Regions from separate parts of the Citrobacter sp. ANG330 genome, predicted to be linked through region 3. Evidence: predicted binding sites of a transcription regulator. Region 3 holds the regulator's gene; each other region holds the start of a gene.
The links. Region 3 encodes PhoB, which activates phosphate uptake and scavenging genes when phosphate is short. Its sites were predicted from a motif close to CTGTCATAAAACTGNCNNAT; they were not measured.
Positions count from the first base shown of each region.

Region 1 (10,352 bases), on a different contig from region 3:
CTGTCTGCTGGTGCAGGTTGAAAGTAAAGCCGCGCTGGATAATCTGGATGCGATCCTGGACGTAGACGGTATTGACGGCGTGTTTATTGGTCCCGCCGATCTCTCTGCGTCTTTGGGGTACCCGGATAATGCAGGACACCCCGAAGTTCAGCGAATTATCAAAGAGAGCATCCAGCGCATTCGAGCGGCCGGAAAAGCGGCGGGTTTTCTCGCCGTCGATCCGCTCATGGCGCAGAAATGTCTGGAGTGGGGGGCAAACTTTGTCGCCGTGGGCGTCGATACGATGTTGTATACCGACGCGCTGGACAAAAGGTTGGCGATGTTTAAACCCGGTCAGGCCACGCAGCCACTGAAAAGTAGTTACTAAATCCATAGCCCGGCGGCACTGCGCCACCGGGCTATCTGTCTGGCTTTACGGACTGTTTGCCATTATCTCGTCGAGTGACAGCCCGGTTATTACCAGTACCTTGTCGCATTCGATCCCGCTTTTCAGCATCATCCGCGCGATACGTAATGCCTCCTCCTTTGTGCCTTTTTGTAATCCTTCCTGTAGACCCTTCTGTAGTCCTTTCTGCAGCCCCGTGTGGTGGCCTTCCTGCCGAAGCCTTTCTGCAATCGTCATCAATTTCTCCTTGTGATGGGGAACACGTCTGGCGACATCATGGATAAAGTCGCTGAAGCGGGGCGCATCGCCGTACTGCACCAGATAATTAAACAGCGTATGCAACTGGCTGTCATTATCAGTACCTGTAATTAACAGCGTGACCAGTCGGTCAACCAGCCCCAGCAAATCACGATCGCGGATATGTTTTTGCATCAGTTCCAGCAGAGCTATGCGCGAAATTGAGTCTTTGCGAAGAGGGGCGAGAGATAAATACGTACGACGGTAACGTATTCAATTTTATGGAATGCTAAGCGCAAAAACGCCCGGGGGGATTGTGCCGCCGGGCGAGTCATTTAGCCTAACGCTTTCGCCAGCAGGGTAATTGGATGTTCGCAGCGTTTGCTGGTGGACATCTCAATCTGCCATTTGCAGGTCTCGCAGTCGGTCACCACGATATCCGCGCCGCTCTCTTCAATCTGTTTAAACAGCGGTGCGCCAATGGCCTGTGAGGTGGGGTAGTTCTCTTTTTTAAAGCCGTAGGTGCCGGCAATCCCGCAGCACTGAGAATCCAGCACCGTGAGCTCCAGCCCCGGAATTCGGCGCAGCAGTTCAAGGGTGTAGAGCGTCCAGCCCATTTTTTCCATATGGCACGGCGTGTGATACACCACTTTTAACGGCAACGGCTTCAGCGGCAGGGTTTTTCCTTCGTCCAGTTTTCGCCACAGCCAGCGGGTCGCCAGTTCGATATGTTCCCGCAGCCCGCTGTTATCGACGTCCAGCACTTCCGGATACTCGTCACGCAACGCAAAAGTACAGGTCGAGGAGGTGGCAATCACCGGAATCCCCTTCACACCAATCGCCTCACGCAGTGATTCGACGTTGGTTACCGCTTGTTTACGCGCCTTGTCGGTAAATCCGTTGGCAATCAGCGGCACGCCGCAGCACTTCTCTTTGCTCAATAGCTGGACGCCAGTGCCCATCGCGTTCAGTACTTTGATCAAATCTTTGCCAAGCTGAGGGTGGTTGTAATTCACAAAACAACCGTGGAAGAAGGCAACCTGATCGGCGTACTGCGCCTGCCGGGCCGCCACGCTGCGATACCAGCGGCGGAAGGTGCCGAAAGAGTATTTTGGCAACGCCCGGCGATGGTCGATTTTCAGTGCGTAATCGAGCAACTGGCGCACCGGTTTCAGTGACGTTGCCGTGTTGACCACCGGCGCGAACGGTGTGGAAACACTGCCCATCAGGTCGGTATGGCTTAAAACGAAGTTACGCAGTGACGGACGTGTGGTGTCGTATTTCGCGCGTGCGCGCTGGATGATGTCGCCGATTTTGACGTCAGAAGGACAGGCCACTTCGCAGCGTTTGCAGTTAATGCAATATTTCAGCGCGTCGTCGTACAGCGCGCCATCTTTCAGACGCAGGCGCTCACCGTCGGGACCGGCCTGTTTGGGGCCTGGGTAACCTGGATTAACACGGCTGACCGGACACGCGGTGGTGCATACCGTGCATTTGATGCAACTTTCAAAACTCGTATCGCTCATTGCTCACCTCCTGCACGTGCTGCAATGTGATGGGCGGCGTGTAACGCGGTGACCGCACAGACGCCGCCTCCGCATCCCTGGGCAATGGGGTCAAATCCGCCGAGAACCGAGCCAATAGCATAGAGGTTGTCTACGGTTTGTCCGGTCAGTGACGGGCGCAATGCTTCGTCGGTAGTGACGCCAAACTGTTGCCAGGGTTGCGCATCAAAGAAATCACGTTGATACCATTCGGCACGGGTCGCCGCTTGCTGAACATCCAGTCCCAGAATCGGTTCGCGGATGCCTTCACGTTCGGCGAGCAGGCCGCTGCTAAAGAAGCTCCCGCTGGCAAGCACCGCGAAACGCGGGCGCAGCGGGATGTCCGCGTGATTGCGCGTCCAGATTTCACTCACCACGCCATTTTTACAACTGACTTTCTTCACCTCGTCGCCGGGCATCCAGATGCCGCCCTGACGGACGAACTGACGCTGCAACTGGTTATGCAGACGGATCCCCAGCACCGACGGCGGCAGGGTGGGCAGTAACGTAAGCGCGCAGGGCAGACGTTCATTTAGCCAGTGCCAGAGGCGTTCATCCGCCAGACCAAAGCAGGCGGGCATGATGATCATTTCGCTGGTTTTTGCGATCGGCAACAGCGCGTCATAGAGCAGTGCCCACTTGTCTTCGTTATCCAGAAAACGCGCAATATTCACTGCCCGAAATTCAGTGGCGTTATCACGCAAAACGTCCAGTTCCGGCAGATCGATTTCGGCGGTTTCAACCGCCAGATCGTGTTGACGTAAAGAGGCTGCAGCCAGATGCGCCTGAAAATCGAGCAAGCCGCTAATGCCCACCACGCAGATGCGTTTTGTCGCCAGTGGCCAGACCGGGACTTCCGGTGAACTGAGCCAGGTCGAACGCAGTGTGCCGAGCGGGGTGACCCGCTGATGTGACTGCCGGACATCGCCTTGCAAATGCGCGCCGGAGGCTTCCAGTAGCGCCTGTGTTTGTTCTGCAAGTGTCAGAACGCGTTGTGTGCCGAGCGTGGCGTAGGGATGTGTTGGGGCCTGTTCGCGCAGGGCGTCCAGACCGGCAGTGATGTCATTTACCGGTTGTCCATCCGGCAGTGCGCTGAGCAGATCCAGCGAACCGGAGGAGAAGTGTAGCGCACTCTGACCTCGGGTCACCACCGCGCAGCGTAAGCCGCTCTTTTGCAACTGCAGACCGCACAGCAGTCCGGCGAGACCGCCGCCCATAATGACCGTATCAAATCTCATCGCGAGGCTCCTTTTCCAGACCGCATAATCCCTGGTACACCCAGCGGGTAAATTCGCTTTCGCGCAGCGCGTCGCCCCAGGCGATCGGCTGCACGCCTTTCCAGCGCTCATTGAGGAAGTCAGAGAGCTGAGTAATGGATTGCGCAGCGGTGGTGATATTAAAGCGTTGCAGTAACCCGGCAGCACGGCAGGCGCAGAGTTCGCCCTGACAGGTGCCCATCCCCACGCGGGTGCGACGACGGAGATCCAACAGGCTGTTGACGTTGAGGTTTTCGACGGCGTACTGCACTTCACCGGCGGTGACAGCTTCGCATTCACAGACCACACTGCGGTGCTGGCGGCCATGACTCAGCCACGCTGGCGTACGGTCGCCGTGGCGATACACCGCCGAACCACGCAATGGGGCAGGCAGGGAGATCACGCGCTTCAGCGTACTTTCCGTCGGTTCGTGCGAACCCGGTAACGGCGTGTCCGCGGTGACACAAGGACGCATGTTGCCCAGCTTGCGGCAGACCGCGTCGGTGGCCCATTCCGCCATCAGGCGGTAAGTCATCAGCTTGCCGCCGGTAATGGTGATAAATCCGTCCAGGCCATCGCGTTTCGCATGATCAAACAGCACAATACCGCGGCTGACGTTACGCCCGCTGGGATCATCATCGCTTGCCACCAGCGGGCGTACGCCGGAGTAGGCGCGCAGAATGCGCGTTTTCGCCATAACTGGCGCCAGTTTTTCGCCTTCGCGCAGCAGAATATCGACCTCATCGGCGGTGACGCGGTTGCTGTCGATATCGTTGTAATCAATATGGGTTGAGGTGGTGCCAATCAGCGAAATGGTATCGCCAGGTACCAGAATGTCGGCGTCGGAAGGTTTACGGCAGCGGTTAATGACGTGCTGGTTGATGCGGTGATCCATGATCAGCAGCGACCCTTTCGCCGGGAACATACGGATGCTTAAGTCGGCATATTCCGCGATCCGCTGTCCCCAGATCCCGGCGGCATTCACCACTACCGGCGCGAGCAGTGTTTGCGTTTCGCCATTGAGATGGTTACGCACATGCACGCCGCTGACGGTCGCCCCTTCACGGAGCAACCCTGTCACTTCGTGGGCGGTCAGGATAATGGCGCCATGTTCTTTCGCATCAAGCATGTTGGCAGCAGTCAACCGGAACGGATCAACGGTGCCATCCGGCACTTTAACCGCGCCGATGAGCTGCGGATTCACCGACGGTTCGATAATCCGCGCCTGTTGCGGATCGATCGCTTCTGCCCGAATGCCCGCTTCTTCGCAGGCTCGGATAAAGGTGGCCTGGAAGGAGAGTTCGTCTTCCGGCAGGGTAATAAACAGACCGTCCGTCGGTTCAACGCAGTGGCGGGCGATACGTTTCAGAATTTGGTTTTCGCTGATGCATTCGCGGGCAGATTCTGCATCGGTCACCGCATAACGTGCGCCGCTGTGCAGCAGTCCGTGGTTACGACCGGTCGCTCCGGTCGCAATATCATGACGCTCGACTAAAATAACACGGAGTCCACGCAGCGCGCAGTCACGGGCAATCCCTGCGCCAGTGGCACCACCCCCAATGATAATCACGTCACTGGTTTGCGAGTCGCGAGTTTTCATTGTTTTCCCTCACAGTTCGTTTTTTATCATTTAGCCACATAAAAAGCATGGTTTGTTTGATTTCGCGCATATTCGCTCATGATTCGAAAATGAAACGTGATTTCGTGCGCCTTTCTGAACATTCGTCATAAATCTGTAACAATATGTGCTGTAATTCACATTCACGTTCTGTATCTTTGCATAACATCGCGACCACACCGGAAGCAGCGGGGGTTGCATGTACCACCTGCGGTGTTTACTACTTATAAAAGACGGGCCACGGAGGCTACATTATGTTGAGTATATTTAAACCAGCGGCGCACAGAGCACGCTTGCCTGCAGCGGAGATCGATCCGACATACCGCCGGCTTCGCTGGCAAATATTTCTGGGGATATTCTTTGGCTATGCCGCGTACTATCTGGTGCGCAAGAACTTTGCCCTTGCAATGCCTTACCTGGTCGAACAGGGTTTTTCACGCGGTGATTTAGGTTTCGCCCTGTCGGGGATCTCAATTGCCTATGGATTTTCGAAATTCATCATGGGCTCGGTTTCGGATCGCTCGAATCCGCGCGTTTTCCTGCCAGCCGGTCTGATTCTGGCCGCGGCGGTGATGCTGTTCATGGGCTTTGTGCCGTGGGCGACATCGAGCATCGCCGTGATGTTTGTGCTGCTGTTCCTTTGCGGATGGTTCCAGGGCATGGGCTGGCCGCCGTGCGGACGCACCATGGTGCACTGGTGGTCGCAGAAGGAACGTGGCGGGATAGTCTCCGTCTGGAACTGTGCGCATAACGTCGGTGGCGGGATCCCTCCGCTGCTGTTCCTGCTCGGGATGGCCTGGTTTAACGACTGGAAAGCCGCCCTGTATATGCCAGCGTTCGGCGCCATTCTGGTGGCGATTTTCGCTTTCGCGCTGATGCGTGATACGCCGCAATCCTGTGGCCTGCCGCCCATCGAAGAGTACAAAAACGACTACCCGGACGACTACAACGAGAAAGCGGAAGAAGAGCTGACCGCGAAGCAGATCTTCATGCAGTACGTTCTGCCGAATAAACTGTTGTGGTACATCGCGATTGCAAACGTGTTCGTTTATCTGCTGCGTTACGGCATTCTCGACTGGTCTCCAACCTATCTGAAAGAAGTGAAGCATTTTGCACTGGATAAATCCTCCTGGGCCTACTTCTTCTATGAATATGCGGGGATCCCAGGCACGTTGCTGTGCGGCTGGATGTCGGACAAAGTGTTCCGTGGTAACCGTGGCGCGACCGGTGTGTTCTTTATGACCCTGGTGACGATCGCTACCATCGTTTACTGGATGAACCCGGCGGGTAACCCGACCGTCGATATGGTTTGTATGATTGTGATCGGCTTCCTGATTTACGGTCCGGTGATGCTGATTGGTCTGCATGCGCTGGAACTGGCACCGAAAAAAGCCGCAGGGACGGCAGCGGGCTTTACTGGCCTGTTTGGTTACCTCGGCGGTTCCGTGGCGGCCAGCGCCATCGTTGGTTACACCGTCGACTTCTTTGGCTGGGACGGCGGTTTCATGGTGATGATCGGTGGCAGCATCCTGGCGGTGATTCTGTTGATTGTGGTGATGATCGGCGAAAAACGCCACCATGCTGAGATGCAACTGAAACGCAACGGGGGCTAAGTGAATGAAAACAGCACTGAAAAACCTGAGTCTGACGCTGATGATGGCGGGCGCGGTAATGGGAAGCCATGCCCTGGCCGCCAGCAACACGGATAAAGTCGTGATTGCCCACCGTGGCGCGAGTGGCTACCTGCCGGAGCATACGCTGCCCGCGAAAGCGATGGCCTATGCGCAGGGAGCGGATTATCTGGAGCAGGATCTGGTGATGACGAAAGACGACCAACTGGTTGTCCTGCATGACCACTATCTTGATCGCGTGACGGATGTCGCGGAGCGCTTTCCGGATCGTGCGCGCCAGGACGGTCGTTATTACGCCATCGACTTTACGCTGGACGAAATCAAATCTCTGAAATTTACCGAAGGGTTTGATCTGGAAAATGGCAAGAAGGTGCAAACCTATCCTGGCCGTTTCCCGATGGGTAAATCGGATTTCCGCGTGCATACCTTTGCTGAAGAGATCGAGTTTGTTCAGGGACTGAACCATTCTACTGGCAAGAACATCGGTATCTATCCGGAGATCAAAGCGCCGTGGTTCCATCATCAGGAAGGGAAGGACATTGCGACGAAAACCCTGGAAGTGCTGAAAAAATACGGTTACAGCGACAAGCAGGACAAAGTTTATCTGCAAAGTTTTGATGTGGCGGAACTTAAGCGCATCAAAAATGAGCTGGAACCGAAAATGGGGATGAACCTGAACCTGGTACAGCTCATCGCGTATACCGACTGGAATGAAACGCAGGAGAAGAAGCCGGACGGTAGTTGGGTGAATTACAATTATGACTGGATGTTCAAACCCGGCGCGATGAAGCAGGTGGCTGAGTATGCGGACGGTATTGGTCCGGATTACCATATGCTGATTGACGAGAAGTCGACGAAAGGCAATATCGTCCTGACAGATATGGTGAAAGAAGCACACCAGAATAAGATGACGGTTCATCCTTATACAGTGCGCGCCGATCAGTTGCCGGAGTACACAACGGATGTGAATCAGCTGTATGACATCCTCTACAACAAAGCGGGCGTGGACGGGCTGTTCACCGACTTCCCCGACAAAGCGGTGATGTTCTTACGTAAAGAGTAATAACCACGTTATTCTCTCCACTGCACCCCAAAGGCGAGCAACCGCTGAGTAAGGTGCAGTTTTTTTATCTCTTTTCCTGCCGCTTTAACGCAAGAAATCACACGTCAGATCAAGAAGTCCGTAGCCGATCATGAATTTCTTAAGATTTCCTTAAGAAGAAGATTTATATTTGTTCGATAAATAATTTATGTGGTTACTGTTACGGATGGTCATAATGGCGCAGGCAGCAGTGCAGAATGAGTTTGAGAGCTGGTGGGCAACGGAAGGCGATTGGGTTGAAGAACCGAATTATCGACGCAAAGGGATGAGCGGTGTGCAATGCATCGAGCGTGACGGGAAGAAACTGTATGTGAAGCGGATGACACAACACCTGTTTCACTCGGTACGCTATCCCTTCGGACGCCCGACGATTGTGCGCGAAATCGCAGTGATCCGCGAACTGGAGCGCGCTGGCGTGATCGTGCCGAAAATTGTCTATGGCAACGCGACAAAAGTTAACGGTGAGTGGCGTGCACTGTTGATTACCGAAGATATGAAAGGTTTTGTGAGCATCGAAGAGTGGTATCAGCAGCACACGCTGACGCCGTATCCTGATGAGGTGCGCGATGCGATGTTAAAAGCGGTCGCGCTGGCCTTTAAAAAGATGCACAGCGTGAATCGTCAGCATGGTTGCTGCTACGTCCGCCATATCTATGTAAAAACAGAAGGCACGGTGGAAGCCGGGTTTTTAGATCTGGAAAAGAGCCGTCGTCGTTTGCGTCGCCATAAAGCGGCGCACCATGACTTCTCTCAGCTTGAGAAGTACCTGAGTCCCATCCCGAAAGCGGACTGGGAACAGGTGAAAGCGTATTACTACGCGCTGTAACGCGCGTTACATCTCAATTTCAATATCGCCATTTGCCCTGCAACAGCAGGGCAAAATTTCGCCGGGCTGAATGAAGGCTAACGGCTCGGCGATCCAGTCCACCTGACCGGCGACCAGACGGCAGCGGCAAGAGCCGCAATAGCCTTCGCGGCACTGATATTCCACTTCAACGTTGTGCGATTCAAGCGCAGCAAGCAGGGAAGGGTGTTCATCCTGGCACAGCAGCTGTGTGCCAGTGATGCGCAGCGTGACGCGTCCCATCAGAGCTGGAAATTACTCAGATCGTCGGTATCGACTTCAGAGTCGATTTGCCCGACCAGATAAGAACTCACTTCCACTTCCTGCGGGGCTACCTGAACGTTATCGGACACCAGCCAGGTGTTGATCCACGGGATCGGGTTGGAACGGGTCTGGAACGGGAGATCCAGACCGACCGCCTGCATACGAATGTTGGTGATGTATTCGACGTACTGGCACAGAATGTCTTTGTTCAGGCCGATCATTGAACCGTCGCGGAACAGATAGTCTGCCCACTCTTTTTCCTGCAGGGCGGCCTGTACGAACAGGTCATAGCACTCCTGCTTACACTCTTCGGCAATTTCCGCCATTTCCGGATCGTCAACGCCGCTGCGCAGCAGGTTCAGCATGTGCTGAGTGCCAGTCAGGTGCAGCGCTTCGTCACGGGCAATCAGACGAATGATTTTGGCGTTGCCTTCCATCAGTTCACGCTCGGCGAAAGCGAATGAGCAGGCGAAGCTGACGTAGAAGCGGATCGCTTCCAACGCGTTGACGCTCATCAGGCACAGATACAGTTTTTTCTTCAGCGCGCGCAGGTTCACGGTGACGGTTTTGCCGTTCACGGTGTGTGTCCCTTCGCCCAGCAGATGCCAGTAGCTGGTCATCTCAATCAGTTCATCGTAATAGCTGGAAATGCCTTCCGCACGTTTCTGGATCTGCTCGTTGGTGACGATGTCATCAAACACAATAGCCGGATCGTTGACGATATTACGAATGATATGGGTGTAAGAGCGCGAGTGAATGGTCTCGGAAAAGGCCCAGGTTTCGACCCAGGTTTCCAGTTCCGGAATGGAGATCAGCGGCAGCAGCGCGACGTTCGGGCTACGCCCTTGAATGGAATCCAGCAGCGTCTGGTACTTCAGGTTGCTGATAAAAATGTGTTTTTCATGCTCTGGCAGCGCCTGATAGTCGATGCGGTCGCGTGAAACGTCAACCTCTTCAGGACGCCAGAAGAAGGAGAGTTGCTTTTCGATCAGCTTTTCGAAGATGTCATATTTTTGCTGATCGTAGCGGGCCACGTTAACCGGTTGACCAAAAAACATCGGCTCCAGCAGTTGATCGTTTTTCGTCTGTGAAAATGTGGTGTATGCCATTGAAGTGAGTCCTGTCAGCTGTGTAATGCCGGATGGCGCTTCGCTTATCCGGCCTACAACATCCGATTGATTTTGTAGGCCGGGTAAGGCTTTTCGCCGCCATCCGGCAACAGATTAAATCTTACATGCGCCGCTTTCGCAGCCATCGTCCTGAATGGATGGCACCAGATCGTCCTGGGCATCTTCCGCACCGTCGCGGGTGTTCTGATAGTACAGCGTTTTAACCCCGAACTTATAGGCGGTGAGCAGGTCTTTGAGCAACTGCTGCATCGGCACTTTTCCTGACGGGAAGCGTGACGGATCGTAGTTGGTGTTGGCAGAAATCGACTGATCGATAAACTTCTGCATAATCCCGACCAGTT
Region 1 covers NZ_JASJUI010000001.1:807,010-817,361, reverse strand. The annotation lists gene yfaU (2-keto-3-deoxy-L-rhamnonate aldolase) at 1-367, shown strand, start outside; partial or broken gene QNN88_RS04075 (Rpn family recombination-promoting nuclease/putative transposase) at 413-838, opposite strand; gene glpC (anaerobic glycerol-3-phosphate dehydrogenase subunit GlpC) at 958-2,148, opposite strand; gene glpB (glycerol-3-phosphate dehydrogenase subunit GlpB) at 2,145-3,404, opposite strand; gene glpA (anaerobic glycerol-3-phosphate dehydrogenase subunit A) at 3,394-5,022, opposite strand; gene glpT (glycerol-3-phosphate transporter) at 5,295-6,653, shown strand; gene glpQ (glycerophosphodiester phosphodiesterase) at 6,658-7,734, shown strand; gene inaA (lipopolysaccharide kinase InaA) at 7,949-8,599, shown strand; gene yfaE (ferredoxin-like diferric-tyrosyl radical cofactor maintenance protein YfaE) at 8,606-8,860, opposite strand; gene nrdB (class Ia ribonucleoside-diphosphate reductase subunit beta) at 8,860-9,990, opposite strand; gene nrdA (class 1a ribonucleoside-diphosphate reductase subunit alpha) at 10,105-10,352, opposite strand, start outside.
Region 1: a site for PhoB is predicted at 5,145-5,164, ahead of glpT (glycerol-3-phosphate transporter). Genes of this name have one in related genera too.

Region 2 (10,352 bases), on a different contig from region 3:
CACACTGCGTACGGGATATTATAAATAAACACTGTATGAATGAACAGGTATTTGTGGACGAATCCAAACTTCTGATCCATACTCAAAAGCGTCAAAATCCGTGTCGAAATTGCGTGTTCTTCGCAGAACGCGTATACTTTTGCTGTTGACATAACACAGTGTGCTTTGCGGCTACCAACCGCATCCGCTGAAAAAACCTCGCTCCGGCGGGGTTTTTTGTTTTCAGGACTTTTTATTAGCGAAACGTGATCGTCGGCCCATTTTTACGCAGATGAAAATTTTTCCGTTGTCAGCTTATGAAAGCTGTGCTTGTATAAATCCTGTTAATCATTAAACAGACAAGGTCCCTAATGAACCCTTCCATGCTGACTGCGACCCTACTAAACACTGCGCCATCTCGCGCAGCGGTCGTCGTGCGTGTGGTGGTGGTCGTCGGCAATGCGCCGTAGGGTCCGGAACAACACACGATTCCAAAACCCCGCCGGCGCAAACCGGGCGGGGTTTTTCGTTTAAGAGACCTGCCCGGAGCGTCGGCCCAGAACAAAAGGACTGGAGCATGGCAAGTTCGGGCACAACATCACCCTCTCAGCGGACGCGTTTTACGGGCGCTGAATTTATTGTTCATTTTCTGGAACGTCAGGGCATTAAGATTGTTACTGGCATTCCGGGCGGATCGATTCTTCCCGTCTATGACGCCTTAAGCCAGAGCACGCAAATCCGCCATATTCTGGCGCGCCACGAGCAGGGGGCGGGGTTTATTGCGCAGGGGATGGCGCGAACCGACGGCAAACCAGCGGTATGCATGGCCTGTAGCGGGCCTGGCGCGACCAATCTGGTGACCGCCATTGCGGATGCGCGTCTGGATTCTATTCCGATGGTCTGTATTACCGGACAGGTTCCGGCCTCCATGATTGGCACTGATGCCTTCCAGGAAGTAGACACCTACGGTATCTCTATCCCCATCACAAAACATAACTATCTGGTCAGACATATCGATGAACTCCCGCAAGTGATGAGCGACGCCTTTCGCCTGGCTCAATCCGGGCGACCTGGCCCGGTGTGGATAGACGTACCTAAGGATATCCAGACGGCCGTGTTCGAGATTGACGAGATGCCAGAGCCAGCAGAGAAAATGGCGACGCCGGAATTCAGCGCAGAGAGCATTCGCGAAGCCGCTGCGATGATTAACGCCGCGCAGCGTCCGGTGCTGTATCTCGGCGGCGGGGTGATTAACGCGCCGCGGCGCGTGCGTGAACTGGCGGAAAAAGCGCAGTTGCCCACCACCATGACGTTAATGGCGCTGGGCATGCTGCCGAAAGCGCATCCGCTGTCGTTAGGTATGTTGGGGATGCACGGGGCGCGCAGCACCAACTTCATCCTGCAGGAATCCGATCTGCTGGTGGTTCTGGGGGCGCGTTTTGATGACCGGGCGATTGGCAAGACGGAACAGTTCTGTCCGAACGCCAAAATTATTCATGTCGATATTGACCGCGCGGAGCTGGGCAAAATCAAGCAACCGCATATCGCTATTCAGGCGGATGTGGATGAGGTCCTGGCGCAACTGATTCCACAAATTGAGGCGAAACCACGCGCAGAATGGCACCAGTTGGTGCGCGATTTGCAACGTGAATTTCCGTGCGCTATTCCACAGGAAAGCGACCCGCTCAGCCATTATGGTCTGATTAACGCCGTGGCGGCCTGTGTGGATGACAACGCGATCATCACCACCGACGTCGGTCAGCATCAGATGTGGGCGGCGCAGGCTTATCCGCTGAATCGTCCCCGCCAGTGGCTGACCTCCGGCGGCCTGGGCACCATGGGATTCGGTCTGCCAGCCGCCATCGGTGCGGCGCTGGCCAATCCGGATAAGACGGTTCTGTGCTTTTCCGGCGACGGCAGCCTGATGATGAACATTCAGGAAATGGCCACCGCCAGCGAAAACCAGCTCAATGTGAAAATCATTCTGATGAATAACGAAGCGCTGGGGCTGGTGCATCAACAGCAAAGCCTGTTTTATAAGCAGGGTGTTTTTGCGGCGACGTATCCGGGGACAATCAACTTTATGCAGATTGCTGCCGGGTTTGGCTTGCAGACCTGCGATCTGAATAACGAAGTCGATCCGCAGGCGGCATTGCAGGAGATAATCAGCCGACCGGGACCGGCGCTGATCCATGTCCGTATTGATGCAGAAGAAAAAGTGTATCCAATGGTACCGCCAGGGGCGGCAAATACAGAGATGGTGGGAGAATAAGCCATGCAGAAACAATCACATGATAACGTTATTCTGGAACTCACCGTCCGCAACCACCCTGGCGTCATGACGCATGTCTGCGGGCTGTTCGCCCGTCGTGCCTTTAACGTTGAAGGGATTCTTTGTCTACCGATTCAGGGCAGCGATCAGAGTCGTATCTGGCTACTGGTCAATGACGACCAGCGTCTGGAACAGATGATCAGCCAAATCGATAAGCTGGAAGATGTGGCGAAAGTGGTGCGTAATCAGTCCGATCCCACCATGTTCAACAAAATTGCCGTGTTCTTTGAGTAGTTAATCCCCGTCTGAATCCGGGGTGATCACTTTGACCGAACCGTTCCGGCAGTGGGTGGCATAATCTGCCGGTAACGGACGGTCACTGATCAGCACATCAAAGGTGGAAAGCGGGCCGATGCTGGCAGGAGCGACTTCATCAAACAGGGCATGGCGCGTCAGCAAAATTTTACGCAGCCCACGATCCATCGCCTTCCGTTTGGTGGCAAGGTCGTCAGGGTTAAACCAACTGACGCCGAAATGCTCGTGTACGCCGCTGGCGGAGATGAAGACTTTGCGCGGGTTGAGTGAGTCCAGCGGTGAGGGATTCGCCGCATCGTAGAAGGCATCGCTCTTGGCGCGATAGGTTCCTCCGCAAAGGATCGCAGTGGCGTTAGGCTTTTCGTTCAGGGCGATAAATACGCGGTGCGAATAGCAAATGCCTGTAAAGGTAATATCGTCCGGTATCATGCTGATGACTAACGGCATTTCCGGGCCATTATCAAAAAAAACCAGATCGTGTTCACTCACCAGACCGGCAGCCAGGATGGCGACAGGTAAATCGTCGCGATGATGGGTTTTAACCGCCGGCAGAGGGGCGTGAGCGGGTGCGGCAGGTTTATTCACCATAACGATATAGCCGCCAAGCAGCGTCAGGGGTAACGGTTCGTCATCCTGACTGAGATCCCGGCGAATGGTCATCACGGAAACCTCCAGCATACGCGCCGCGTCTTTCAGATGGATGCGATCCGTTTTTTTCAACAGTTCCATCAGACGTCGAATACGTTCTTTTTGCTTTGTTTCCATTCACCTTCTCCACGATTCTGTTTGCGTATGTTCCTTCAGTAACATTTATGTGTCTGTGGGAACATGACGTTGCTGCATTACTATACGTCTGACGATTGGTAAAGAAAAGCGCGTTTGTTCGCGTTTTTTTGATTATAAACAGTTAACTTTCAGTTGATTGTCACCAATCTGTGGAAAGTCAGAATGGCAGGGTAATCGCATTGCGCCTAATAAATAAACAGCAAAATGATCTGCCAATCGCGATCGTAGTCACAAATGATACGGAAGTAACATGATAATGTTATTTTAATATCATTGTTGTGTGATTGTTTCTGAGAGGTAGTAAAATGGATATCGCGGTTATTGGCTCCAACATGGTGGATCTCATCACCTATACCAACCAGATGCCCAAAGAAGGGGAAACGCTGGAAGCGCCAGCGTTCAAAATCGGCTGTGGCGGTAAAGGTGCGAATCAGGCCGTTGCGGCGGCGAAGCTCAATTCCAAAGTGCTGATGCTGACCAAAGTCGGCGACGATATCTTTGCGGATAACACCATTCGCAATCTCGAATCGTGGGGCATCAACACCACTTATGTCGAAAAAGTCCCCTGCACCAGCAGCGGCGTGGCACCGATTTTTGTGAATGCGAACTCCAGTAATAGCATTCTGATTATTAAAGGGGCGAACAAATTCCTCTCTCCGGAAGATATCGATCGCGCCGCGGAAGACTTAAAAAAATGTAAGCTTATTGTCCTGCAACTGGAAGTACAACTGGAGACGGTTTACCACGCGATTGAATTTGGTAAAAAACATGGCATTGAGGTGCTGTTAAATCCCGCCCCTGCATTACGGGAATTAGACATGTCTTATGCATGTAAATGTGATTTCTTTGTCCCGAATGAAACCGAGCTGGAAATATTAACCGGCATGTCGGTGGAGTCGTATGATCATATTCGTACCGCCGCCCGCAGTCTCGTGGATAAAGGGTTAAACAATATTATTGTCACCATGGGTGAAAAAGGTGCGCTGTGGATGACCCGCGACCAGGAAGTACATGTCCCGGCGTTTCGCGTCAATGCTGTTGATACCAGCGGCGCTGGCGATGCGTTCATCGGTTGTTTTGCTCATTACTATGTCCAGGGTGGCGATGTCGAAGCCGCTATGAAAAAAGCCGCTCTGTTCGCTGCGTTTAGCGTGACCGGAAAAGGCACTCAATCCTCTTATCCGAGCATCGAACAATTTAATGAGTTTCTTACCCTAAACGAATAATATTCCTGCACTGTAAAAGGTAGCACTATGAACGATAAAAACATCATTCAGATGCCCGATGGGTATCTGAATAAGACCCCTCTGTTCCAGTTTATTTTGTTATCCTGTTTATTCCCGTTATGGGGATGCGCAGCCGCATTAAATGATATTCTGATTACGCAATTTAAGAGCGTATTTTCACTCAGTAACTTTGCGTCAGCATTAGTACAGAGCGCCTTTTATGGCGGTTATTTTTTAATTGCGATTCCGGCATCTCTGGTAATTAAGAAGACCAGCTATAAAGTGGCGATATTAATCGGTCTGACGCTGTATATCGTTGGCTGTACGCTCTTTTTCCCGGCCTCGCACATGGCGACCTATACCATGTTCCTCGCCGCTATTTTTGCGATTGCCATTGGCCTGAGTTTCCTGGAAACCGCAGCGAACACCTACAGTTCGATGATTGGTCCAAAAGCCTATGCCACATTGCGACTCAATATCAGCCAGACTTTCTATCCGATTGGCGCGGCGTCCGGCATTTTGCTGGGTAAATATCTGGTCTTTTCTGAAGGCGACAGTCTGGAAAAACAGATGGCGGGGATGAATGCTGAGCAGATCCATAACTTTAAAGTGCTGATGCTGGAAAATACCCTGGAGCCGTATAAGTACATGATTATGGTTCTGGTGGTGGTGATGGTGCTGTTCCTGCTGACCCGTTTCCCGACCTGTAAAGTGGCGCAAACGGCGAACCATAAACGCCCGTCGGCGATGGATACGCTGCGCTATCTGGCCAGCAATGCCCGTTTCCGCCGCGGCATTGTGGCGCAGTTCCTGTACGTGGGAATGCAGGTTGCCGTCTGGTCATTCACCATCCGTCTGGCGCTGGAGCTGGGCGATATCAACGAGCGTGATGCCTCTAACTTTATGGTTTACAGCTTCGCCTGCTTCTTTATCGGCAAGTTTATCGCCAATATCCTGATGACCCGCTTTAATCCGGAAAAGGTGCTGATTCTCTACTCCGTTATTGGCGCGCTGTTCCTTGCCTATGTTTCACTGGCGCCGAGCTTTAGCGCCGTGTACGTCGCGGTACTGGTGAGCATCCTGTTTGGCCCCTGCTGGGCGACCATCTATGCCGGTACGCTGGATACGGTCGATAACGAACATACTGAAATGGCGGGCGCGGTGATTGTAATGGCCATTGTGGGTGCTGCGGTCGTACCCGCGATTCAGGGCTATGTCGCGGATATGTTCCATTCGCTGCAACTCTCGTTCCTGGTGTCCATGCTGTGCTTCGTTTACGTTGGGGTTTACTTCTGGCGCGAAAGCAAAGCGCGCAGCCTGGCTGAAGCGACCGCATCCTGAGGAGAACAATCATGACAACACGTATTGCGCTGTGGCGGGAGCTCTTTAATGAACATCCGCGAACCCTGCTGCAGAACGGCGACTTCACCGTTACCGCCTTTCGTTATGCCAGCGGTGTTGAAGGGCTAAAGGTTGAGAATAGCCGTGGTCATCTGGTGATTCTGCCCTGGATGGGGCAGATGATCTGGGATGCCTGGTTTGATGGCCATGATCTGACCATGCGAAACATGTTCCGCCAGCCGAAACCTGCAACGGAAGTGGTCGCGACTTACGGCTGCTTTGCCTTTCACTCCGGGTTGCTGGCGAACGGTTGTCCCTCACCGGAAGACGATCACCCGTTGCACGGTGAAATGGCCTGCGCGGCGATGGATGAGGCCTGGCTGGAACTGGACGGTGACAGTCTGCGCGTGACCGGGCGCTATGAATATGTGATGGGATTCGGTCATCATTATCAGGCACAGCCTGCGGTGGTGATGCGTAAAGCGAGCGCGCTGTTTGATATTCAGATGGCCGTCACTAACCTCGCATCCGTCGCGATGCCGTTGCAGTACATGTGCCACATGAACTATGCGTACGTACCGGAAGCCACTTTCAGCCAGAATATCCCGGATGAGGCGCTGCGGCTTCGCGAATCGGTCCCGGCGCATGTTAAACCCACCGAACAGTGGCTGGCGTTTAATCAACGGATTTTACAAGGCGAAGCGTCGCTGGCAACGCTCAGTGAACCCGACTTCTACGATCCAGAAATCGTCTTCTTTGCTGACATGCTTAACCAGTATACGGATAAACCTGAATTTCGCATGATCGCACCGGATGGCACCACGTTTGTCACCCGGTTCACCAGTGCGGAACTGAACTATGTCACCCGCTGGATCCTCTATAACGGCGATCAGCAGGTCGCCGCATTTGCCCTCCCCGCGACCTGTCGACCGGAAGGCTTTCTCGCCGCTCAGCGAAACGGCACATTACTTGAGGTGCTGCCACAGCAAACGCGGAGTTTTACGGTCACCACGGGTATCGCCTGATCGCTCAAGGCTTGAACAGCAAGGCGCTTATCGTTAAGGTAAGCGCTTTTGCCGGATGGCGTCGTAAACGCCTTATCCGGCCTACATCGGCACGCGCCCGTAGGCCGGATAAGCACAGCGCCATCCGGCTTGCTTTAGCGCCAGGATAAACCTCATGATTACCGTTGCCCTTATAGACGACCATCTTATCGTTCGCTCCGGCTTTGCCCAACTGCTGGGGCTGGAGGCGGATTTGCAGGTTGTCGCCGAGTTTGGATCGGGACGTGAGGCGCTGGCAGGTTTGCCTGGGCGCGGAGTTCAGGTGTGCATTTGCGACATCTCGATGCCGGATATCTCTGGCCTCGAGCTGTTGAGTCAGTTGCCGAAAGGCATGGCGACCATCATGCTTTCCGTGCATGACAGCCCGGCGTTGGTGGAGCAGGCATTGAACGCCGGTGCGCGGGGTTTTCTTTCCAAACGCTGTAGCCCGGATGAACTGATCGCCGCGGTGCATACCGTTGCCACCGGTGGTTGCTATCTGACGCCCGACATTGCAATGAAGCTGGCGTCCGGGCGCCAGGACCCGCTGACCAAACGCGAACGCCAGGTAGCGGAAAAGCTGGCGCAAGGGATGGCGGTGAAAGAGATTGCCGCCGAGCTGGGGCTCTCGCCGAAAACGGTACACGTTCATCGCGCTAACCTGATGGAAAAGCTGGGTGTCAGCAATGATGTTGAGCTGGCGCGGCGCATGTTTGACGGCTGGCAATGAAAACGCTGTTGTCACGGTTTATCACCGTTCTCGCCTGTTTTTTTATCTTCTCTGCCGCCTGGTTTTGTCTGTGGAGTATCAGCCTGCATCTGGTTGAGCGTCCGGAACTGGCAGTGCTGTTGTTTCCGTTTGGGCTGCGCCTGGGGCTGATGCTGCAATGTCCACGCGGTTACTGGCCGGTGTTGCTGGGTGCGGAATGGCTGTTAACCTTCTGGCTGGCGCAGGAAGTGGCGCTGGCGCATCTTCCCCTTTTGATGATCGGTAGTCTGCTGACGCTCTTGCCTGTGGCGCTGATCTCCCGTTATCGACATCAACGTGACTGGCGCACGCTGTTGCTTCAGGGCGCGGCGCTGACGGCGGCAGCGCTGTTGCAGTCGCTGCCCTGGCTGGGGCAGGGTGAAGAAGCGTGGACGGCGCTACTGCTCACCCTGACCGGAGGGCTGACGCTGGCGCCCATTTGCCTGGTATTCTGGCACTACCTGACCAGCAACACCTGGCTGCCGCTGGGTCCGGCGCTGGTCTCGCAACCGGTGAACTGGCGTGGACGACACCTGATCGGGTATCTGCTGCTGTTCACCGTCAGCCTGTGGTTACAGCTGGGTTTACCGACCGAGCTATCACGTTTCACACCTTTCTGTCTGGCGCTGCCAATCATCGCGCTCGCCTGGCACTACGGCTGGCAAGGGGCGCTGATTGCGACGCTGATGAACGCTATCGCGCTGATTGCCAGTCAGACCTGGCACGATCATCCTGTGGATTTGCTGCTTTCCCTGCTGGCGCAAAGCCTGACCGGAATATTGCTCGGCGCGGGGATTCAGCGTCTGCGTGAGCTGAACCAGTCGCTGCAAAACGAACTGGCGCGCAATCACCGGCTGGCGGAACGCCTGCTGGAAACGGAAGAGAGCGTTCGTCGCGACGTGGCGCGTGAGCTGCATGACGATATCGGGCAAACCATCACCGCCATCCGCACTCAGGCCGGGATTGTGCAGCGGCTGGCGGTTGAAAATGGCGGCGTGAAGCAGAGCGGGCAGCTTATCGAGCAACTGTCGCTGGGCGTCTATGATTCGGTGCGTCGCCTGTTGGGACGTTTACGTCCGCGGCAACTGGATGATTTAACGCTGGAACAGGCCATCCGCTCACTGATGCGGGAAATGGAGCTGGAAAGCCGCGGTATCGTCAGCCATCTCGACTGGCGGATTGATGAGACGGCGCTGAGCGAAGGGCAGCGGGTAACGTTGTTTCGGGTGTGTCAGGAAGGGCTGAACAATATTGTGAAGCACGCCAATGCCAGCGCGGTGACGCTACAGGGCTGGCAACAGGACGATCGACTAATGCTGGTGATTGAAGATGACGGTAGTGGCCTTCCACCCAATTCCGGCCAGCAAGGTTTTGGCCTGACCGGGATGCGCGAACGGGTCGCAGCACTGGGCGGTTCGCTAACGATTTCCTGTACGCACGGTACGCGCGTCAGCGTTTCGCTGCCGCAGCGCTATGTTTAAGGAGCGTTGATGCTGAACTTTTTCAAAGCACCGGCGAATGCACCGCGATTAACGGATAAGCGTGAGATCGACGAGCGCTACCGCTACTGGCGTCGTCATATCCTGCTGACCATCTGGCTGGGCTATGCCCTGTTCTATTTCACGCGGAAAAGTTTTAACGCCGCCGTCCCGGAAATTCTTGCCAACGGCGTGTTAACCCGCAGCGATATCGGCCTGTTGGCGACGCTGTTTTATATCACCTACGGCCTGTCGAAATTTGTCTCTGGTATCGTCAGCGATCGTTCCAATGCCCGGTATTTTATGGGAATCGGGCTGATTGCCACTGGCGTCGTCAACATTCTGTTTGGCTTTTCCACCTCGCTCTGGGCATTTGCGTTGCTGTGGGCACTTAACGCTTTCTTCCAGGGCTGGGGCGCGCCGGTGTGCGCACGTCTGCTGACGGCGTGGTATTCGCGCAACGAGCGCGGCGGCTGGTGGGCTATCTGGAATACCGCGCACAATGTGGGCGGCGCGCTGATCCCCGTTATCATGGCCGCAGCGGCGCTGCACTATGGCTGGCGCGCCGGGATGATGATTGCCAGTACGCTGGCGATAGTCGTTGGCATTTTTCTCTGCTGGCGACTGCGCGACCGGCCGCAGGCCGTCGGCTTACCGCCGGTGGGCGACTGGCAGCACGATGCGCTGGAAATCGCCCAGCAGCAGGAAGGCGCAGGGCTGACCCGCAAAGAGATCCTCACTAAATACGTGCTGCTCAACCCTTACATCTGGCTGCTATCGCTCTGTTATGTGCTGGTGTATGTGGTGCGAGCCGCCATCAATGACTGGGGCAATCTGTATATGTCCGAGACGCTGGGCGTCGATCTGGTGACGGCGAACATGGCGGTCACCATGTTCGAGCTGGGCGGCTTTATCGGCGCGTTGGTGGCGGGTTGGGGCTCGGATAAACTGTTCAACGGCAACCGCGGGCCGATGAACCTGATTTTTGCCGCCGGGATTTTGCTTTCGGTAGGTTCGCTGTGGCTGATGCCCTTTGCCAGCTATGTGATGCAGGCAGCCTGTTTTTTCACCACCGGATTCTTTGTCTTTGGTCCGCAGATGTTGATCGGTATGGCGGCGGCAGAGTGCTCGCACAAAGAAGCGGCGGGCGCGGCAACCGGATTT
Region 2 covers NZ_JASJUI010000014.1:81,840-92,191, forward strand. The annotation lists gene ivbL (ilvB operon leader peptide IvbL) at 351-449, shown strand; gene ilvB (acetolactate synthase large subunit) at 557-2,251, shown strand; gene ilvN (acetolactate synthase small subunit) at 2,255-2,545, shown strand; gene QNN88_RS21585 (DeoR family transcriptional regulator) at 2,546-3,331, opposite strand; gene rbsK (ribokinase) at 3,658-4,578, shown strand; gene fucP (L-fucose:H+ symporter permease) at 4,606-5,919, shown strand; gene QNN88_RS21600 (aldose 1-epimerase family protein) at 5,931-6,944, shown strand; gene uhpA (transcriptional regulator UhpA) at 7,099-7,692, shown strand; gene uhpB (signal transduction histidine-protein kinase/phosphatase UhpB) at 7,689-9,191, shown strand; gene QNN88_RS21615 (MFS transporter) at 9,201-10,352, shown strand, end outside.
Region 2: a site for PhoB is predicted at 3,489-3,508, ahead of rbsK (ribokinase). Genes of this name have one in related genera too.

Region 3 (10,352 bases):
AGCCTCGCTCTACTCTGTTGATATTCCCTAAAAAAAGAGGAACACCGTGTGCGTATTGGTATTGATTTAGGCGGCACCAAAACGGAAGTGATTGCGCTCAGTGAGGCAGGGGAGCAACTGTTCCGCCATCGTCTGCCGACGCCGCGAAACGACTATCAACAAACCATCGAAACCATTGCCACGCTGGTGGCGATGGCGGAGGAGGCCACCGGGCAAACGGGCACGGTGGGGATGGGCATCCCCGGCTCCATTTCGCCTTATACCGGCGTGGTGAAGAATGCCAACTCGACGTGGCTGAATGGAAAACCGTTTGATAAAGACCTCTGCGCGCGTTTGCAACGTGAGGTTCGTCTGGCGAATGACGCGAACTGCCTGGCCGTTTCTGAGGCAGTGGATGGGGCGGCAGCCGGAGCGCAGACCGTTTTTGCGGTGATCATTGGTACAGGCTGCGGCGCGGGCGTGGCGCTCAACGGGCGGGCGCACATCGGCGGCAATGGGACGGCGGGCGAATGGGGACACAACCCTTTACCGTGGATGGATGAAGATGAATTGCGCTATCGCGCTGAAGTGCCTTGTTACTGTGGAAAACAGGGATGTATTGAGACGTTTATTTCCGGCACCGGCTTCGCCACCGATTATTATCGACTGAGTGGCAATTCGCTTAAAGGCAGTGAAATAATCCGCCTGGCGGAGGGACAAAACGCGTTGGCCGAACTGGCGCTCAGCCGCTATGAACGGCGGCTGGCGAAATCGCTGGCCCATGTGGTGAACATTCTCGACCCGGATGTTTTCGTTCTCGGCGGCGGGATGAGCAACATCGATCGCCTGTACAAAACAATTCCACCGTTGATTAAACAGTTTGTGTTCGGTGGTGAGTGCGAAACGCCGGTGCGCCAAGCCCTGCACGGTGATTCCAGCGGCGTGCGCGGCGCCGCGTGGCTGTGGCCGCAGGAATAACGTCTCTCAGGACAGGCCGGCGTTCTCCGGCCTGTCGTCCTGTTATTCCACGGCAAACATCCGATCGAGCTTGCTGTAGCCCAGGCCGTTAATCTTCTTCACCTTGATCTGCACCGGAATCCGTTCTTTCATCGCTTCCACATGGCTAATCACCCCAATGGTTTTGCCGCTGGCGTTGAGCGCATCCAGCGCATCAAGGGCGGTATCCAGTGTTTCACTGTCGAGCGTGCCGAAGCCTTCATCAAGGAACAGCGAGTCAATGCGCGTTTTGTGGCTGACCAGATCGGAGAGCGCCAGCGCCAGCGCCAGACTGACCAGGAAGCTCTCGCCACCGGAAAGGGTACGGGTATCGCGCACGGCGTCGGCCTGCCAGGTATCGACCACCTCCAGTTCCAGCGCTTCACTGGCTTTGCGCTGTAACAGATAACGGCCATGCAGGCGGGTCAACTGGTTATTCGCCAGCCAGACCAGATTATCCAGCGTTAGCCCCTGAGCGAACTTACGGAACTTATCGCCCTCTTTAGAGCCGATCAGTGTATTCAGATATCCCCAGTCCTCAACCTGTTGCATTGCGTCGCTGATTTTCTGCATTAACGCCTGCTGATGTTGGCGGTTATCGCTATCCTGTTTAAGCTGCTGGCGAATCTCGCCCTGACGCGTGGCGTTGTCGCGCACCCGATCGTTAAGCTGTGCCACGGCTTGCTGAATATTTTCGACCGACTGCGTCAGGTCCAGTCCTGCCGGTGGCTGTTGTTGATGCGTCGCCAGCGCCTGGGCTGACTGCGTGGCGAGTGTCTGCGCCTGTTGAAGCTGGTTTTCCAGCGACTGCTTCAGTTGTTCCAGACGCGTGATGGCCTCGTCATCCAGCAGCGCGGCAAGAAACGCTGCCTGATCGACAAACCGACTCTGCGCCAGCGCGGCATCAAACTGCGCCTGCGCGTCGGCGGCGCGCTGAGTCTCCTGCCGCTCCTGTTGTTGTAACGTCTGTAACTGACTCATCAGCGACAGACACTCATCATGAACCTGACGCCAGTTTTCCAGCGATACGCTTTCATCATCCTCAACGTCGATATCTGCGACAGGTAGTGTCTCGAGCAGCGGGGTGAGTTGCGCGATCTGCGCCTGTAACGCCGTCAATTCCGTCTGCCGCTGTTGCCACGTTTGTGCCTCTGCCGCGCGAGCGTCTAACCACGCTTCCTCGCAGCCTTCCTCAGGAAGTGACAACGTATAGCGGCTTAACTGTGCTGTCAGCGTCGCCTGGCGCTGGTCGATTTGCTGGCGGTACTGCGCCACCTGCTGCGCATGGGCGGTAATTTGCGCCTGTAGGTCATGGCGCTGGCTAAGCTGGTAGAGCTGTTGTTCGTGCTCATCCTGTGCCGTCAGCCAGGGTTGAATATCATCCTGCGGTTGTAACGTGATTTTCAGAGCGCCGATCGTGGTCTGCCACTGTTGAGTGAGCGCTTGCTCCTCTTTAGCCAGCGTCTGCGCTTCGCTTTCGTCACGCTGTCGCTGTTGGTTTAACGCTTCCGACTGCCCACGCAAGGCGGCGCCTTCGTCCGCCAGCGCTTTAACCTCTTTTTCTAACGCATCACGCCGTTCCTGATTAACTCCGGGCTCAAGCGCCTGATATGCCGCGACAGCAGGATGAGTGGTTGAACCGCAAAGCGGGCAGGGCTGACCTGCCTGTAACAGTGCACGCTGGTTTTCCAGGTCTTTGATTCGCGCTTCCTGTTCACAAAGGGTTTTAACATCCTGATACTGCTGATGTTTATCTTTATACTGCTGACGTTTTGCCTCCAGCAGGGTATTGAGTCGGGCGAGTTCCTGTTGATTATGCGCCATCGCCGCCTGTAGCTGGCGCAGACGTGTCAGTCGGGGAACAATCTGCCCGTGGAGGGAAAGCAACTGCTGGCGCAGAGGGCGCTGTTTCGCGTGCTGCGCCAGCGCCGTTGTGACCTCATCCGCCGTCAGGTTTAGCGCCACTGGCGGCAGTGCTTCCAGCTTACGGCTATCGTTTATCTGCTGTTGCTGCCATTTTGCCAGTTGCGCCTTATCGCTGACTTGCTGAGCAAAAAGGGCGCGCCATCCTCCTGACTCGTTGCTCCACAGGCGAAAGCGATCGTGTTCGTTTAGCCACTCGTTCAGCGTCTGCTGGGTAGCGAGCAGGGTGGTGGATTGCCGCTCTGCCAGGCGGCGGATGTGATTGCGCAGTGTGAATCTACTCTGTAAGCGAGCATTTACTTCGTTAATCTGCTGACGGGTGCGGAAAACGGTAGCGGATTGCTCCTGAATGCGATCCCATAGCGGGCGCAACGCTCTGGCAGGCTGTGCGAGGCTGAGGGTGGCCAGCTGTGGCTGGGCGTTTTCCAGCGCTTCCTGAGCAGCCCGCTGCGCCAACTGCCGCTGGTTCGCGTCGGCCTGCAATTCGTGTTGTCGCATCAGCCAGTTCAGTCGCTGCTGTTCAGTCTGCTGTTGGGCAAGCAGTTGTTTTTCTTCGTCAGTGAGCGCCTGCAAACTTTCTGTCAGCGTCTGCAACGCCTCTGGCGCTAACAGTGCGACGCCGCTGGCCTGCGCCTGTAATTTTTCCAGTTCGGTACGCGTGATTTTATGCTGCTCAAAAACCTGGGCGGAGATCTGGCCGTAAATTTCCGTACCGGTCAATTCCTCCAGCAGCTCCGCGCGTTCCTTTGGCTTCGCATTGAGGAAGGCGGCGAACTGTCCCTGCGAGAGCAGCATCGAACGGGTAAAACGACCGTAATCCAGCCCGGTCAGTTCTGCCGTCATTTCCAGTTTGTCTTTCACTTTATCGGCAAGGATTTTCCCGTCGGCGCAGCGTGCAAGCTCCACGCGTGGCACCTGCAAATTGCCGTCGGGCTGGTTGCGCGCACGGTTCTGGCACCAGAATGCCCGATACGCTTCCCCTTTCACTTCAAACTCCACTTCCGCCAGGCACTCCGCGGTATCACGGGTCATCAGATCGTTCTGCGATTGCGACACGGTATTCAGGCGCGGCGTCTCGTGGTATAGCGCCAGGCAAATCGCGTCGAGCAGCGTGGTTTTGCCTGCTCCGGTAGGCCCAGTAATGGCAAACAGGCCGTTGCTGGCAAAGGGTTCTACCGTGAAATCGACCTTCCATTCTCCTTTCAGCGAGTTGAGGTTTTTCAGGCGCAGACTGAGAATCTTCATGCCTCATGCTCCCCGGACAGTGTTTGTAGTGTGCGGTGAAAAAGTGATGTCAGGCGTTCGCACTGTGGAGGTTCAAGGGCTTCGAGCGCGAGTCGGCGGGCAAAAACCTCATCCACGCTCAGCTCGCTCAGCGTTTCACGGCGTTCGTTACTCAACATGCGTTCGCGCTGCTCCCGACTGCGGCGAACTAACAGCACCTCAACGGGCAGTGTTTCCGTTAGCGCCTGAATTTTGCGCTGCATATCATGCAGATACTCATCCGTGGTGATTTCGATATCCAGCCAGACCGGAGGGTTCCGATCGCTATCACGCCACTGTTCCAGTTGTTCGGTAATGGCAACGAGATCGCCTTTTAATACTGCCAGTGGTTGGGTGACCGGAACGGTGAGCGCCTCGACGCTGGCTAACTTGCCGTCCTGGAAGTCCACCCGATACACGTATTTGCTTTTGCCGCATTCGTCAAAGCTCAGCGCGAGGGGGGACCCGCAGTAGCGGATATGTTCTGTGCCGCCAATTTTCTGCGCCCGGTGGATGTGGCCCAGGGCGATATAATCGGCAGGCGGGAAATTCTGCGCCGGGAAAGCATCCAGCGTACCAATATAAATGTCACGGACGGCGTCACTTTTGCTGGCGCCCACGGTGGTCAGGTGACCCGTGGCGATAATCGGCAGAGCGCGATCGCCGCGCAGCGCGCAGGCGGCGTCATATTGTTGCTGGTAGTATTCCGTGATGGCCCCCAGCAGATGCTGCTGTTTCTCTGTACCAGAAAGCCCTGCCTGGCTGCTGATAATGTCGCGTGGACGTAAAAACGGCACCGGGCACAGCACCGCGCCAGGTTGGCCGTCGCGACGATTCAGGATTTGGGGAGCATGGCCGGCGCTGGCGACCACTGTAGTATTGAGAAACGCCAGTATTTCTCGAGATTCATTCAGGGTGGCGACGGAGTCATGATTTCCAGCCAACACCACCAGATGACAGCCCGTTTGCTGTAGGTTGACCACAAAACGGTTATAGAGCTCGCGGGCATAGCTTGGCGGTGAGCCGGTATCGAAAATGTCGCCGGCCACGATGATCGCATCCACTTGCTGCTCAACCGCCGTTTCCAGCAGCCAGTCGAGAAAGGCCTGATGTTCAGCGGCGCGGCTTTTGCTGTAAAAATTTTGTCCAAGATGCCAGTCAGAGGTGTGAAGGATGCGCATAACGGTTCCATGGCAAAAAAGCATAAAGGGGATTATAACCATTCGGGGGCTGTAATATCTCGTTTATCGGGTGTCATAAATCAACAACCTAAGGTTAACGTCAGCACGCATTTTCATAAATCTGTCATAAAACTGACGCATAATGACGCCGCATTAAGACTGATGATGACAAGCAACTTATATAACAGGGCAAATCATGGCGAGACGTATTCTGGTCGTAGAAGATGAAGCTCCAATTCGCGAAATGGTCTGTTTCGTGCTTGAGCAAAATGGCTTTCAACCCGTTGAAGCTGAAGATTATGACAGTGCGGTGAACCAGCTTAATGAACCCTGGCCGGATTTGATCCTCCTTGACTGGATGTTGCCCGGCGGTTCTGGTCTACAGTTTATTAAACACCTCAAGCGCGAAGCGATGACCCGGGATATCCCGGTTATGATGCTGACCGCCAGAGGGGAAGAAGAGGATCGGGTGCGCGGCCTGGAAACTGGCGCGGACGACTACATTACCAAACCGTTCTCGCCGAAAGAGCTGGTTGCCCGCATTAAAGCGGTGATGCGCCGGATTTCACCGATGGCGGTGGAAGAGGTTATTGAGATGCAGGGGCTGAGCCTGGATCCGACCTCGCATCGCGTGATGACCGGTGAAAACCCGCTCGATATGGGGCCGACGGAATTTAAACTTCTGCATTTCTTTATGACGCATCCTGAGCGGGTTTACAGCCGTGAACAACTGCTGAATCACGTCTGGGGCACCAATGTCTACGTTGAGGATCGTACCGTCGATGTGCATATTCGCCGTCTGCGCAAGGCGCTGGAAACCAGTGGCCACGATCGGATGGTGCAGACGGTTCGCGGGACTGGGTATCGTTTTTCGACCCGTTTTTGAAAGGCAAGAATAAGAGCCTGGCTCTGAAGGGAGAGTGACCCGTGCTGGAACGGCTGTCATGGAAAAGGCTGGTGCTGGAGCTGATATTTTGCTGTATCCCGGCCTTGATCCTAAGTGCATTTTTGGGTTACCTGCCCTGGTTTTTACTGGCATCGGTAACAGGACTGCTTATCTGGCATTTCTGGAATTTATTGCGCCTCTCATGGTGGCTGTGGGTCGACAGAAGCATGACGCCGCCGCCGGGACGAGGCAGTTGGGAACCGCTATTGTACGGCTTGCATCAGATGCAACTGCGCAATAAAAAGCGCCGTCGCGAGTTGGGCAATCTGATTAAACGCTTTCGCAGCGGAGCAGAGTCGCTGCCCGATGCAGTGGTGTTGACCACCGAAGAGGGTGGGATCTTCTGGTGTAACGGCCTGGCGCAACAGGTGCTGGGTTTACGCTGGCCAGACGACAGCGGACAGAATATCCTGAACCTGCTGCGCTACCCGGAGTTCACGCAGTATCTTAAGCTGCGGGATTTCAGTAGACCGTTAAATCTGGTGCTCAACACCGGCCGGCATCTGGAAATTCGCGTCATGCCGTATACCGATAAGCAATTGCTGATGGTGGCGCGTGATATGACACAGATGCATCAGCTTGAAGGTGCGAGACGCAATTTCTTCGCCAACGTGAGCCACGAGCTGCGTACCCCGCTGACGGTGTTGCAGGGCTATCTTGAGATGATGCACGAGCAGCAACTGGAAGGCGCCACGCGTGAAAAAGCATTGCTGACGATGCGTGACCAGACCTCGCGCATGGAAGGGCTGGTGAAGCAGTTGTTGACGCTGTCGAAAATTGAAGCCGCGCCGGCGCTTTTGCTCAATGAGCAGGTTGATGTTCCGATGATGCTGCACATGGTTGAACGCGAAGCGCAGACGCTCAGCCAGCAGAAGCATACGTTCCACTTTGAGGTGGATAACCAGCTCAAAGTGCTGGGGAATGAAGAACAACTGCGTAGTGCGATGTCGAACCTGGTTTATAACGCGGTAAACCATACGCCAGCGGGAACGCATGTTACCGTGCGCTGGCATCGTGTGCCGCACGGCGCGGAGTTTAGCGTGGAGGATAACGGGCCGGGTATTGCGCCGGAACATATCCCGCGCTTAACGGAGCGTTTTTATCGGGTAGATAAAGCGCGATCGCGACAAACGGGCGGCAGTGGCCTGGGGCTGGCTATCGTAAAACACGCGGTGAATCATCACGAAAGCCGCCTGAATATCGACAGTCAACCGGGCAGAGGGACGCGCTTTAGTTTTGTGCTGCCGGAACGATTAATTGCCAAAAAAAGTGCTTAAAGTACAATCGTAAGGTTTTCTTTCCATAAGCCAGCCAATGCTGGCTTATTTTCTTTGCGGCTAAGATAAGTCTGCTGAATTAATTAACGTCTGGTTGTTTTTTGTTCGCATGATAAGCCAGGACTTTTCCGGATGAATAGTGTTTTATACTGATGTATAATTTGATATCGCTATAATCTTCCAGTTTTTAGATCCCACCTTGCTTTAAAACGTTATAAGCGTTTAAATTGCGCCCCAGATGCTGTCAGACTGACTGTATTCAGGCGGTAAATCGAAAAACTATTCTTTGCTTTCCAGGTTATGGGATATATCCCTCTGGAATGGCTTAAAAAAACCGCTGTTTCTTCCCACAGGGAAAGACAATAAGTCACTTTAATCAACACCACATCCACAGGCCGTAAGCTTTATGACCCATCAGTTAAAATCGCGCGATATCATTGCGCTGGGCTTTATGACTTTTGCGCTGTTCGTCGGCGCAGGGAACATCATCTTTCCTCCAATGGTTGGTTTGCAGGCCGGCGAAAACGTCTGGATAGCGGCTTTCGGCTTTCTGATCACCGCTGTAGGCCTACCGGTGCTGACCGTTATCGCGCTGGCGAAAGTGGGCGGGGGTGTCGATAGTCTGAGCACGCCAATCGGTAAAGTCGCAGGCGTACTGCTGGCGACCGTCTGCTATCTGGCCGTCGGGCCATTATTCGCCACCCCGCGTACTGCGACGGTCTCTTTTGAAGTGGGCATTGCGCCGTTGACCGGCGACTCGACGCTGCCGCTGTTGATCTACAGCGTGGTCTACTTCGCGATTGTCATTCTGGTGTCGCTCTATCCGGGCAAACTGCTGGATACCGTGGGTAACTTCCTGGCGCCACTGAAGATTCTGGCGCTGATTGTGCTCTCCGTTGCGGCCATCATCTGGCCTGCCGGCCCGATCAGCCATGCGATGGAAGCGTACCAGACCGCTGCGTTCTCCAATGGTTTCGTTAACGGTTACCTGACGATGGATACGCTGGGCGCGATGGTCTTTGGTATCGTTATTGTTAACGCGGCGCGTTCTCGCGGCGTGACCGAAGCGCGTCTGTTGACCCGTTATACCGTCTGGGCTGGCCTGATGGCAGGCGTAGGATTAACGCTGCTGTACCTGGCGCTGTTCCGTCTCGGATCTGACAGCGCCACGCTGGTCGATCAGTCGGCGAACGGCGCGGCGATCCTGCATGCCTATGTTCAGCACACCTTTGGCGGTGCGGGCAGCCTGCTGCTGGCGGCGCTGATCTTTATCGCCTGTCTGGTGACGGCGGTCGGTCTGACCTGCGCCTGTGCGGAGTTCTTCGCCCAGTATGTGCCGCTCTCCTACCGCACGCTGGTGTTCATTCTTGGCGGCTTCTCGATGGTGGTGTCCAACCTGGGGCTTAGCCATCTGATTCAGATCTCTATTCCGGTACTGACGGCCATCTACCCGCCATGTATCGCACTGGTTGTATTAAGTTTTACCCGTTCATGGTGGCATAATTCGACCCGCGTTATCGCACCGGCAATGTTTATCAGCCTGATTTTTGGTATCCTTGATGGTATTAAAGCATCGGCAATCGGCGACGTGTTACCGGCCTGGACCCAGCGCCTACCGCTGGCGGAACAAGGTCTGGCGTGGTTAATGCCCACTGTCGTGATGGTGGTCCTGGCGGTTATCTGGGATCGCGCAGCGGGTCGACAGGTGACCTCCAGCGCACACTAAGATTGCGGGAAAAGTGTTTTAACCACGGGGCTATTACTGGCCCCGTGGTTTTTTATTGTGTTGATGGGTTAGGAATCGATGGAAAGTAATAACAAGCTGAAGCGTGGGCTAAGCACCCGACACATTCGCTTTATGGCCCTGGGCTCAGCCATTGGCACCGGGCTGTTTTATGGCTCTGCGGATGCCATCAAAATGGCCGGGCCGAGCGTGCTGCTGGCCTACATCATTGGCGGCGTGGCGGCCTATATCATTATGCGCGCGTTGGGGGAAATGTCGGTACACAACCCTTCCGCCAGTTCATTTTCGCGCTATGCGCAGGAAAACCTCGGCCCACTCGCGGGTTACATCACCGGCTGGACCTACTGCTTTGAAATCCTGATTGTCGCTATTGCTGACGTGACCGCATTCGGTATCTATATGGGCGTCTGGTTCCCGACGGTGCCGCACTGGATCTGGGTGCTCAGCGTGGTGCTGATCATCTGTGCCATCAACCTGATGAGCGTGAAAGTATTTGGTGAGCTGGAATTCTGGTTCTCCTTTTTTAAAGTCGCCACCATCATCATCATGATTGTGGCAGGCTTCGGGATCATCATCTGGGGGATTGGCAACGGCGGGCAACCGACCGGGATCCATAACCTGTGGAGTAACGGCGGTTTCTTCAGCAACGGCTGGCTGGGGATGGTGATGTCGCTGCAGATGGTGATGTTTGCCTACGGCGGTATTGAAATCATCGGTATCACTGCCGGTGAAGCGAAAGATCCGGAAAAATCTATTCCACGCGCCATTAACTCGGTGCCAATGCGTATTCTGGTGTTCTACGTAGGGACGCTGTTCGTCATTATGTCTATCTACCCGTGGAACCAGGTGGGAACCGACGGTAGCCCGTTTGTGCTGACCTTCCAGCATCTCGGTATTACCTTTGCCGCCAGTATTCTCAACTTTGTGGTACTCACCGCGTCACTGTCAGCAATCAACTCTGACGTCTTTGGCGTCGGTCGTATGCTGCACGGGATGGCGGAGCAGGGGAGTGCGCCGAAAGTGTTCGCCAAAACCTCGCGTCG
Region 3 covers NZ_JASJUI010000004.1:118,892-129,243, forward strand. The annotation lists gene mak (fructokinase) at 49-957, shown strand; gene sbcC (exonuclease subunit SbcC) at 1,000-4,143, opposite strand; gene sbcD (exonuclease subunit SbcD) at 4,140-5,342, opposite strand; gene phoB (phosphate response regulator transcription factor PhoB) at 5,539-6,228, shown strand; gene phoR (phosphate regulon sensor histidine kinase PhoR) at 6,270-7,565, shown strand; gene brnQ (branched-chain amino acid transporter carrier protein BrnQ) at 7,972-9,291, shown strand; gene proY (proline-specific permease ProY) at 9,370-10,352, shown strand, end outside.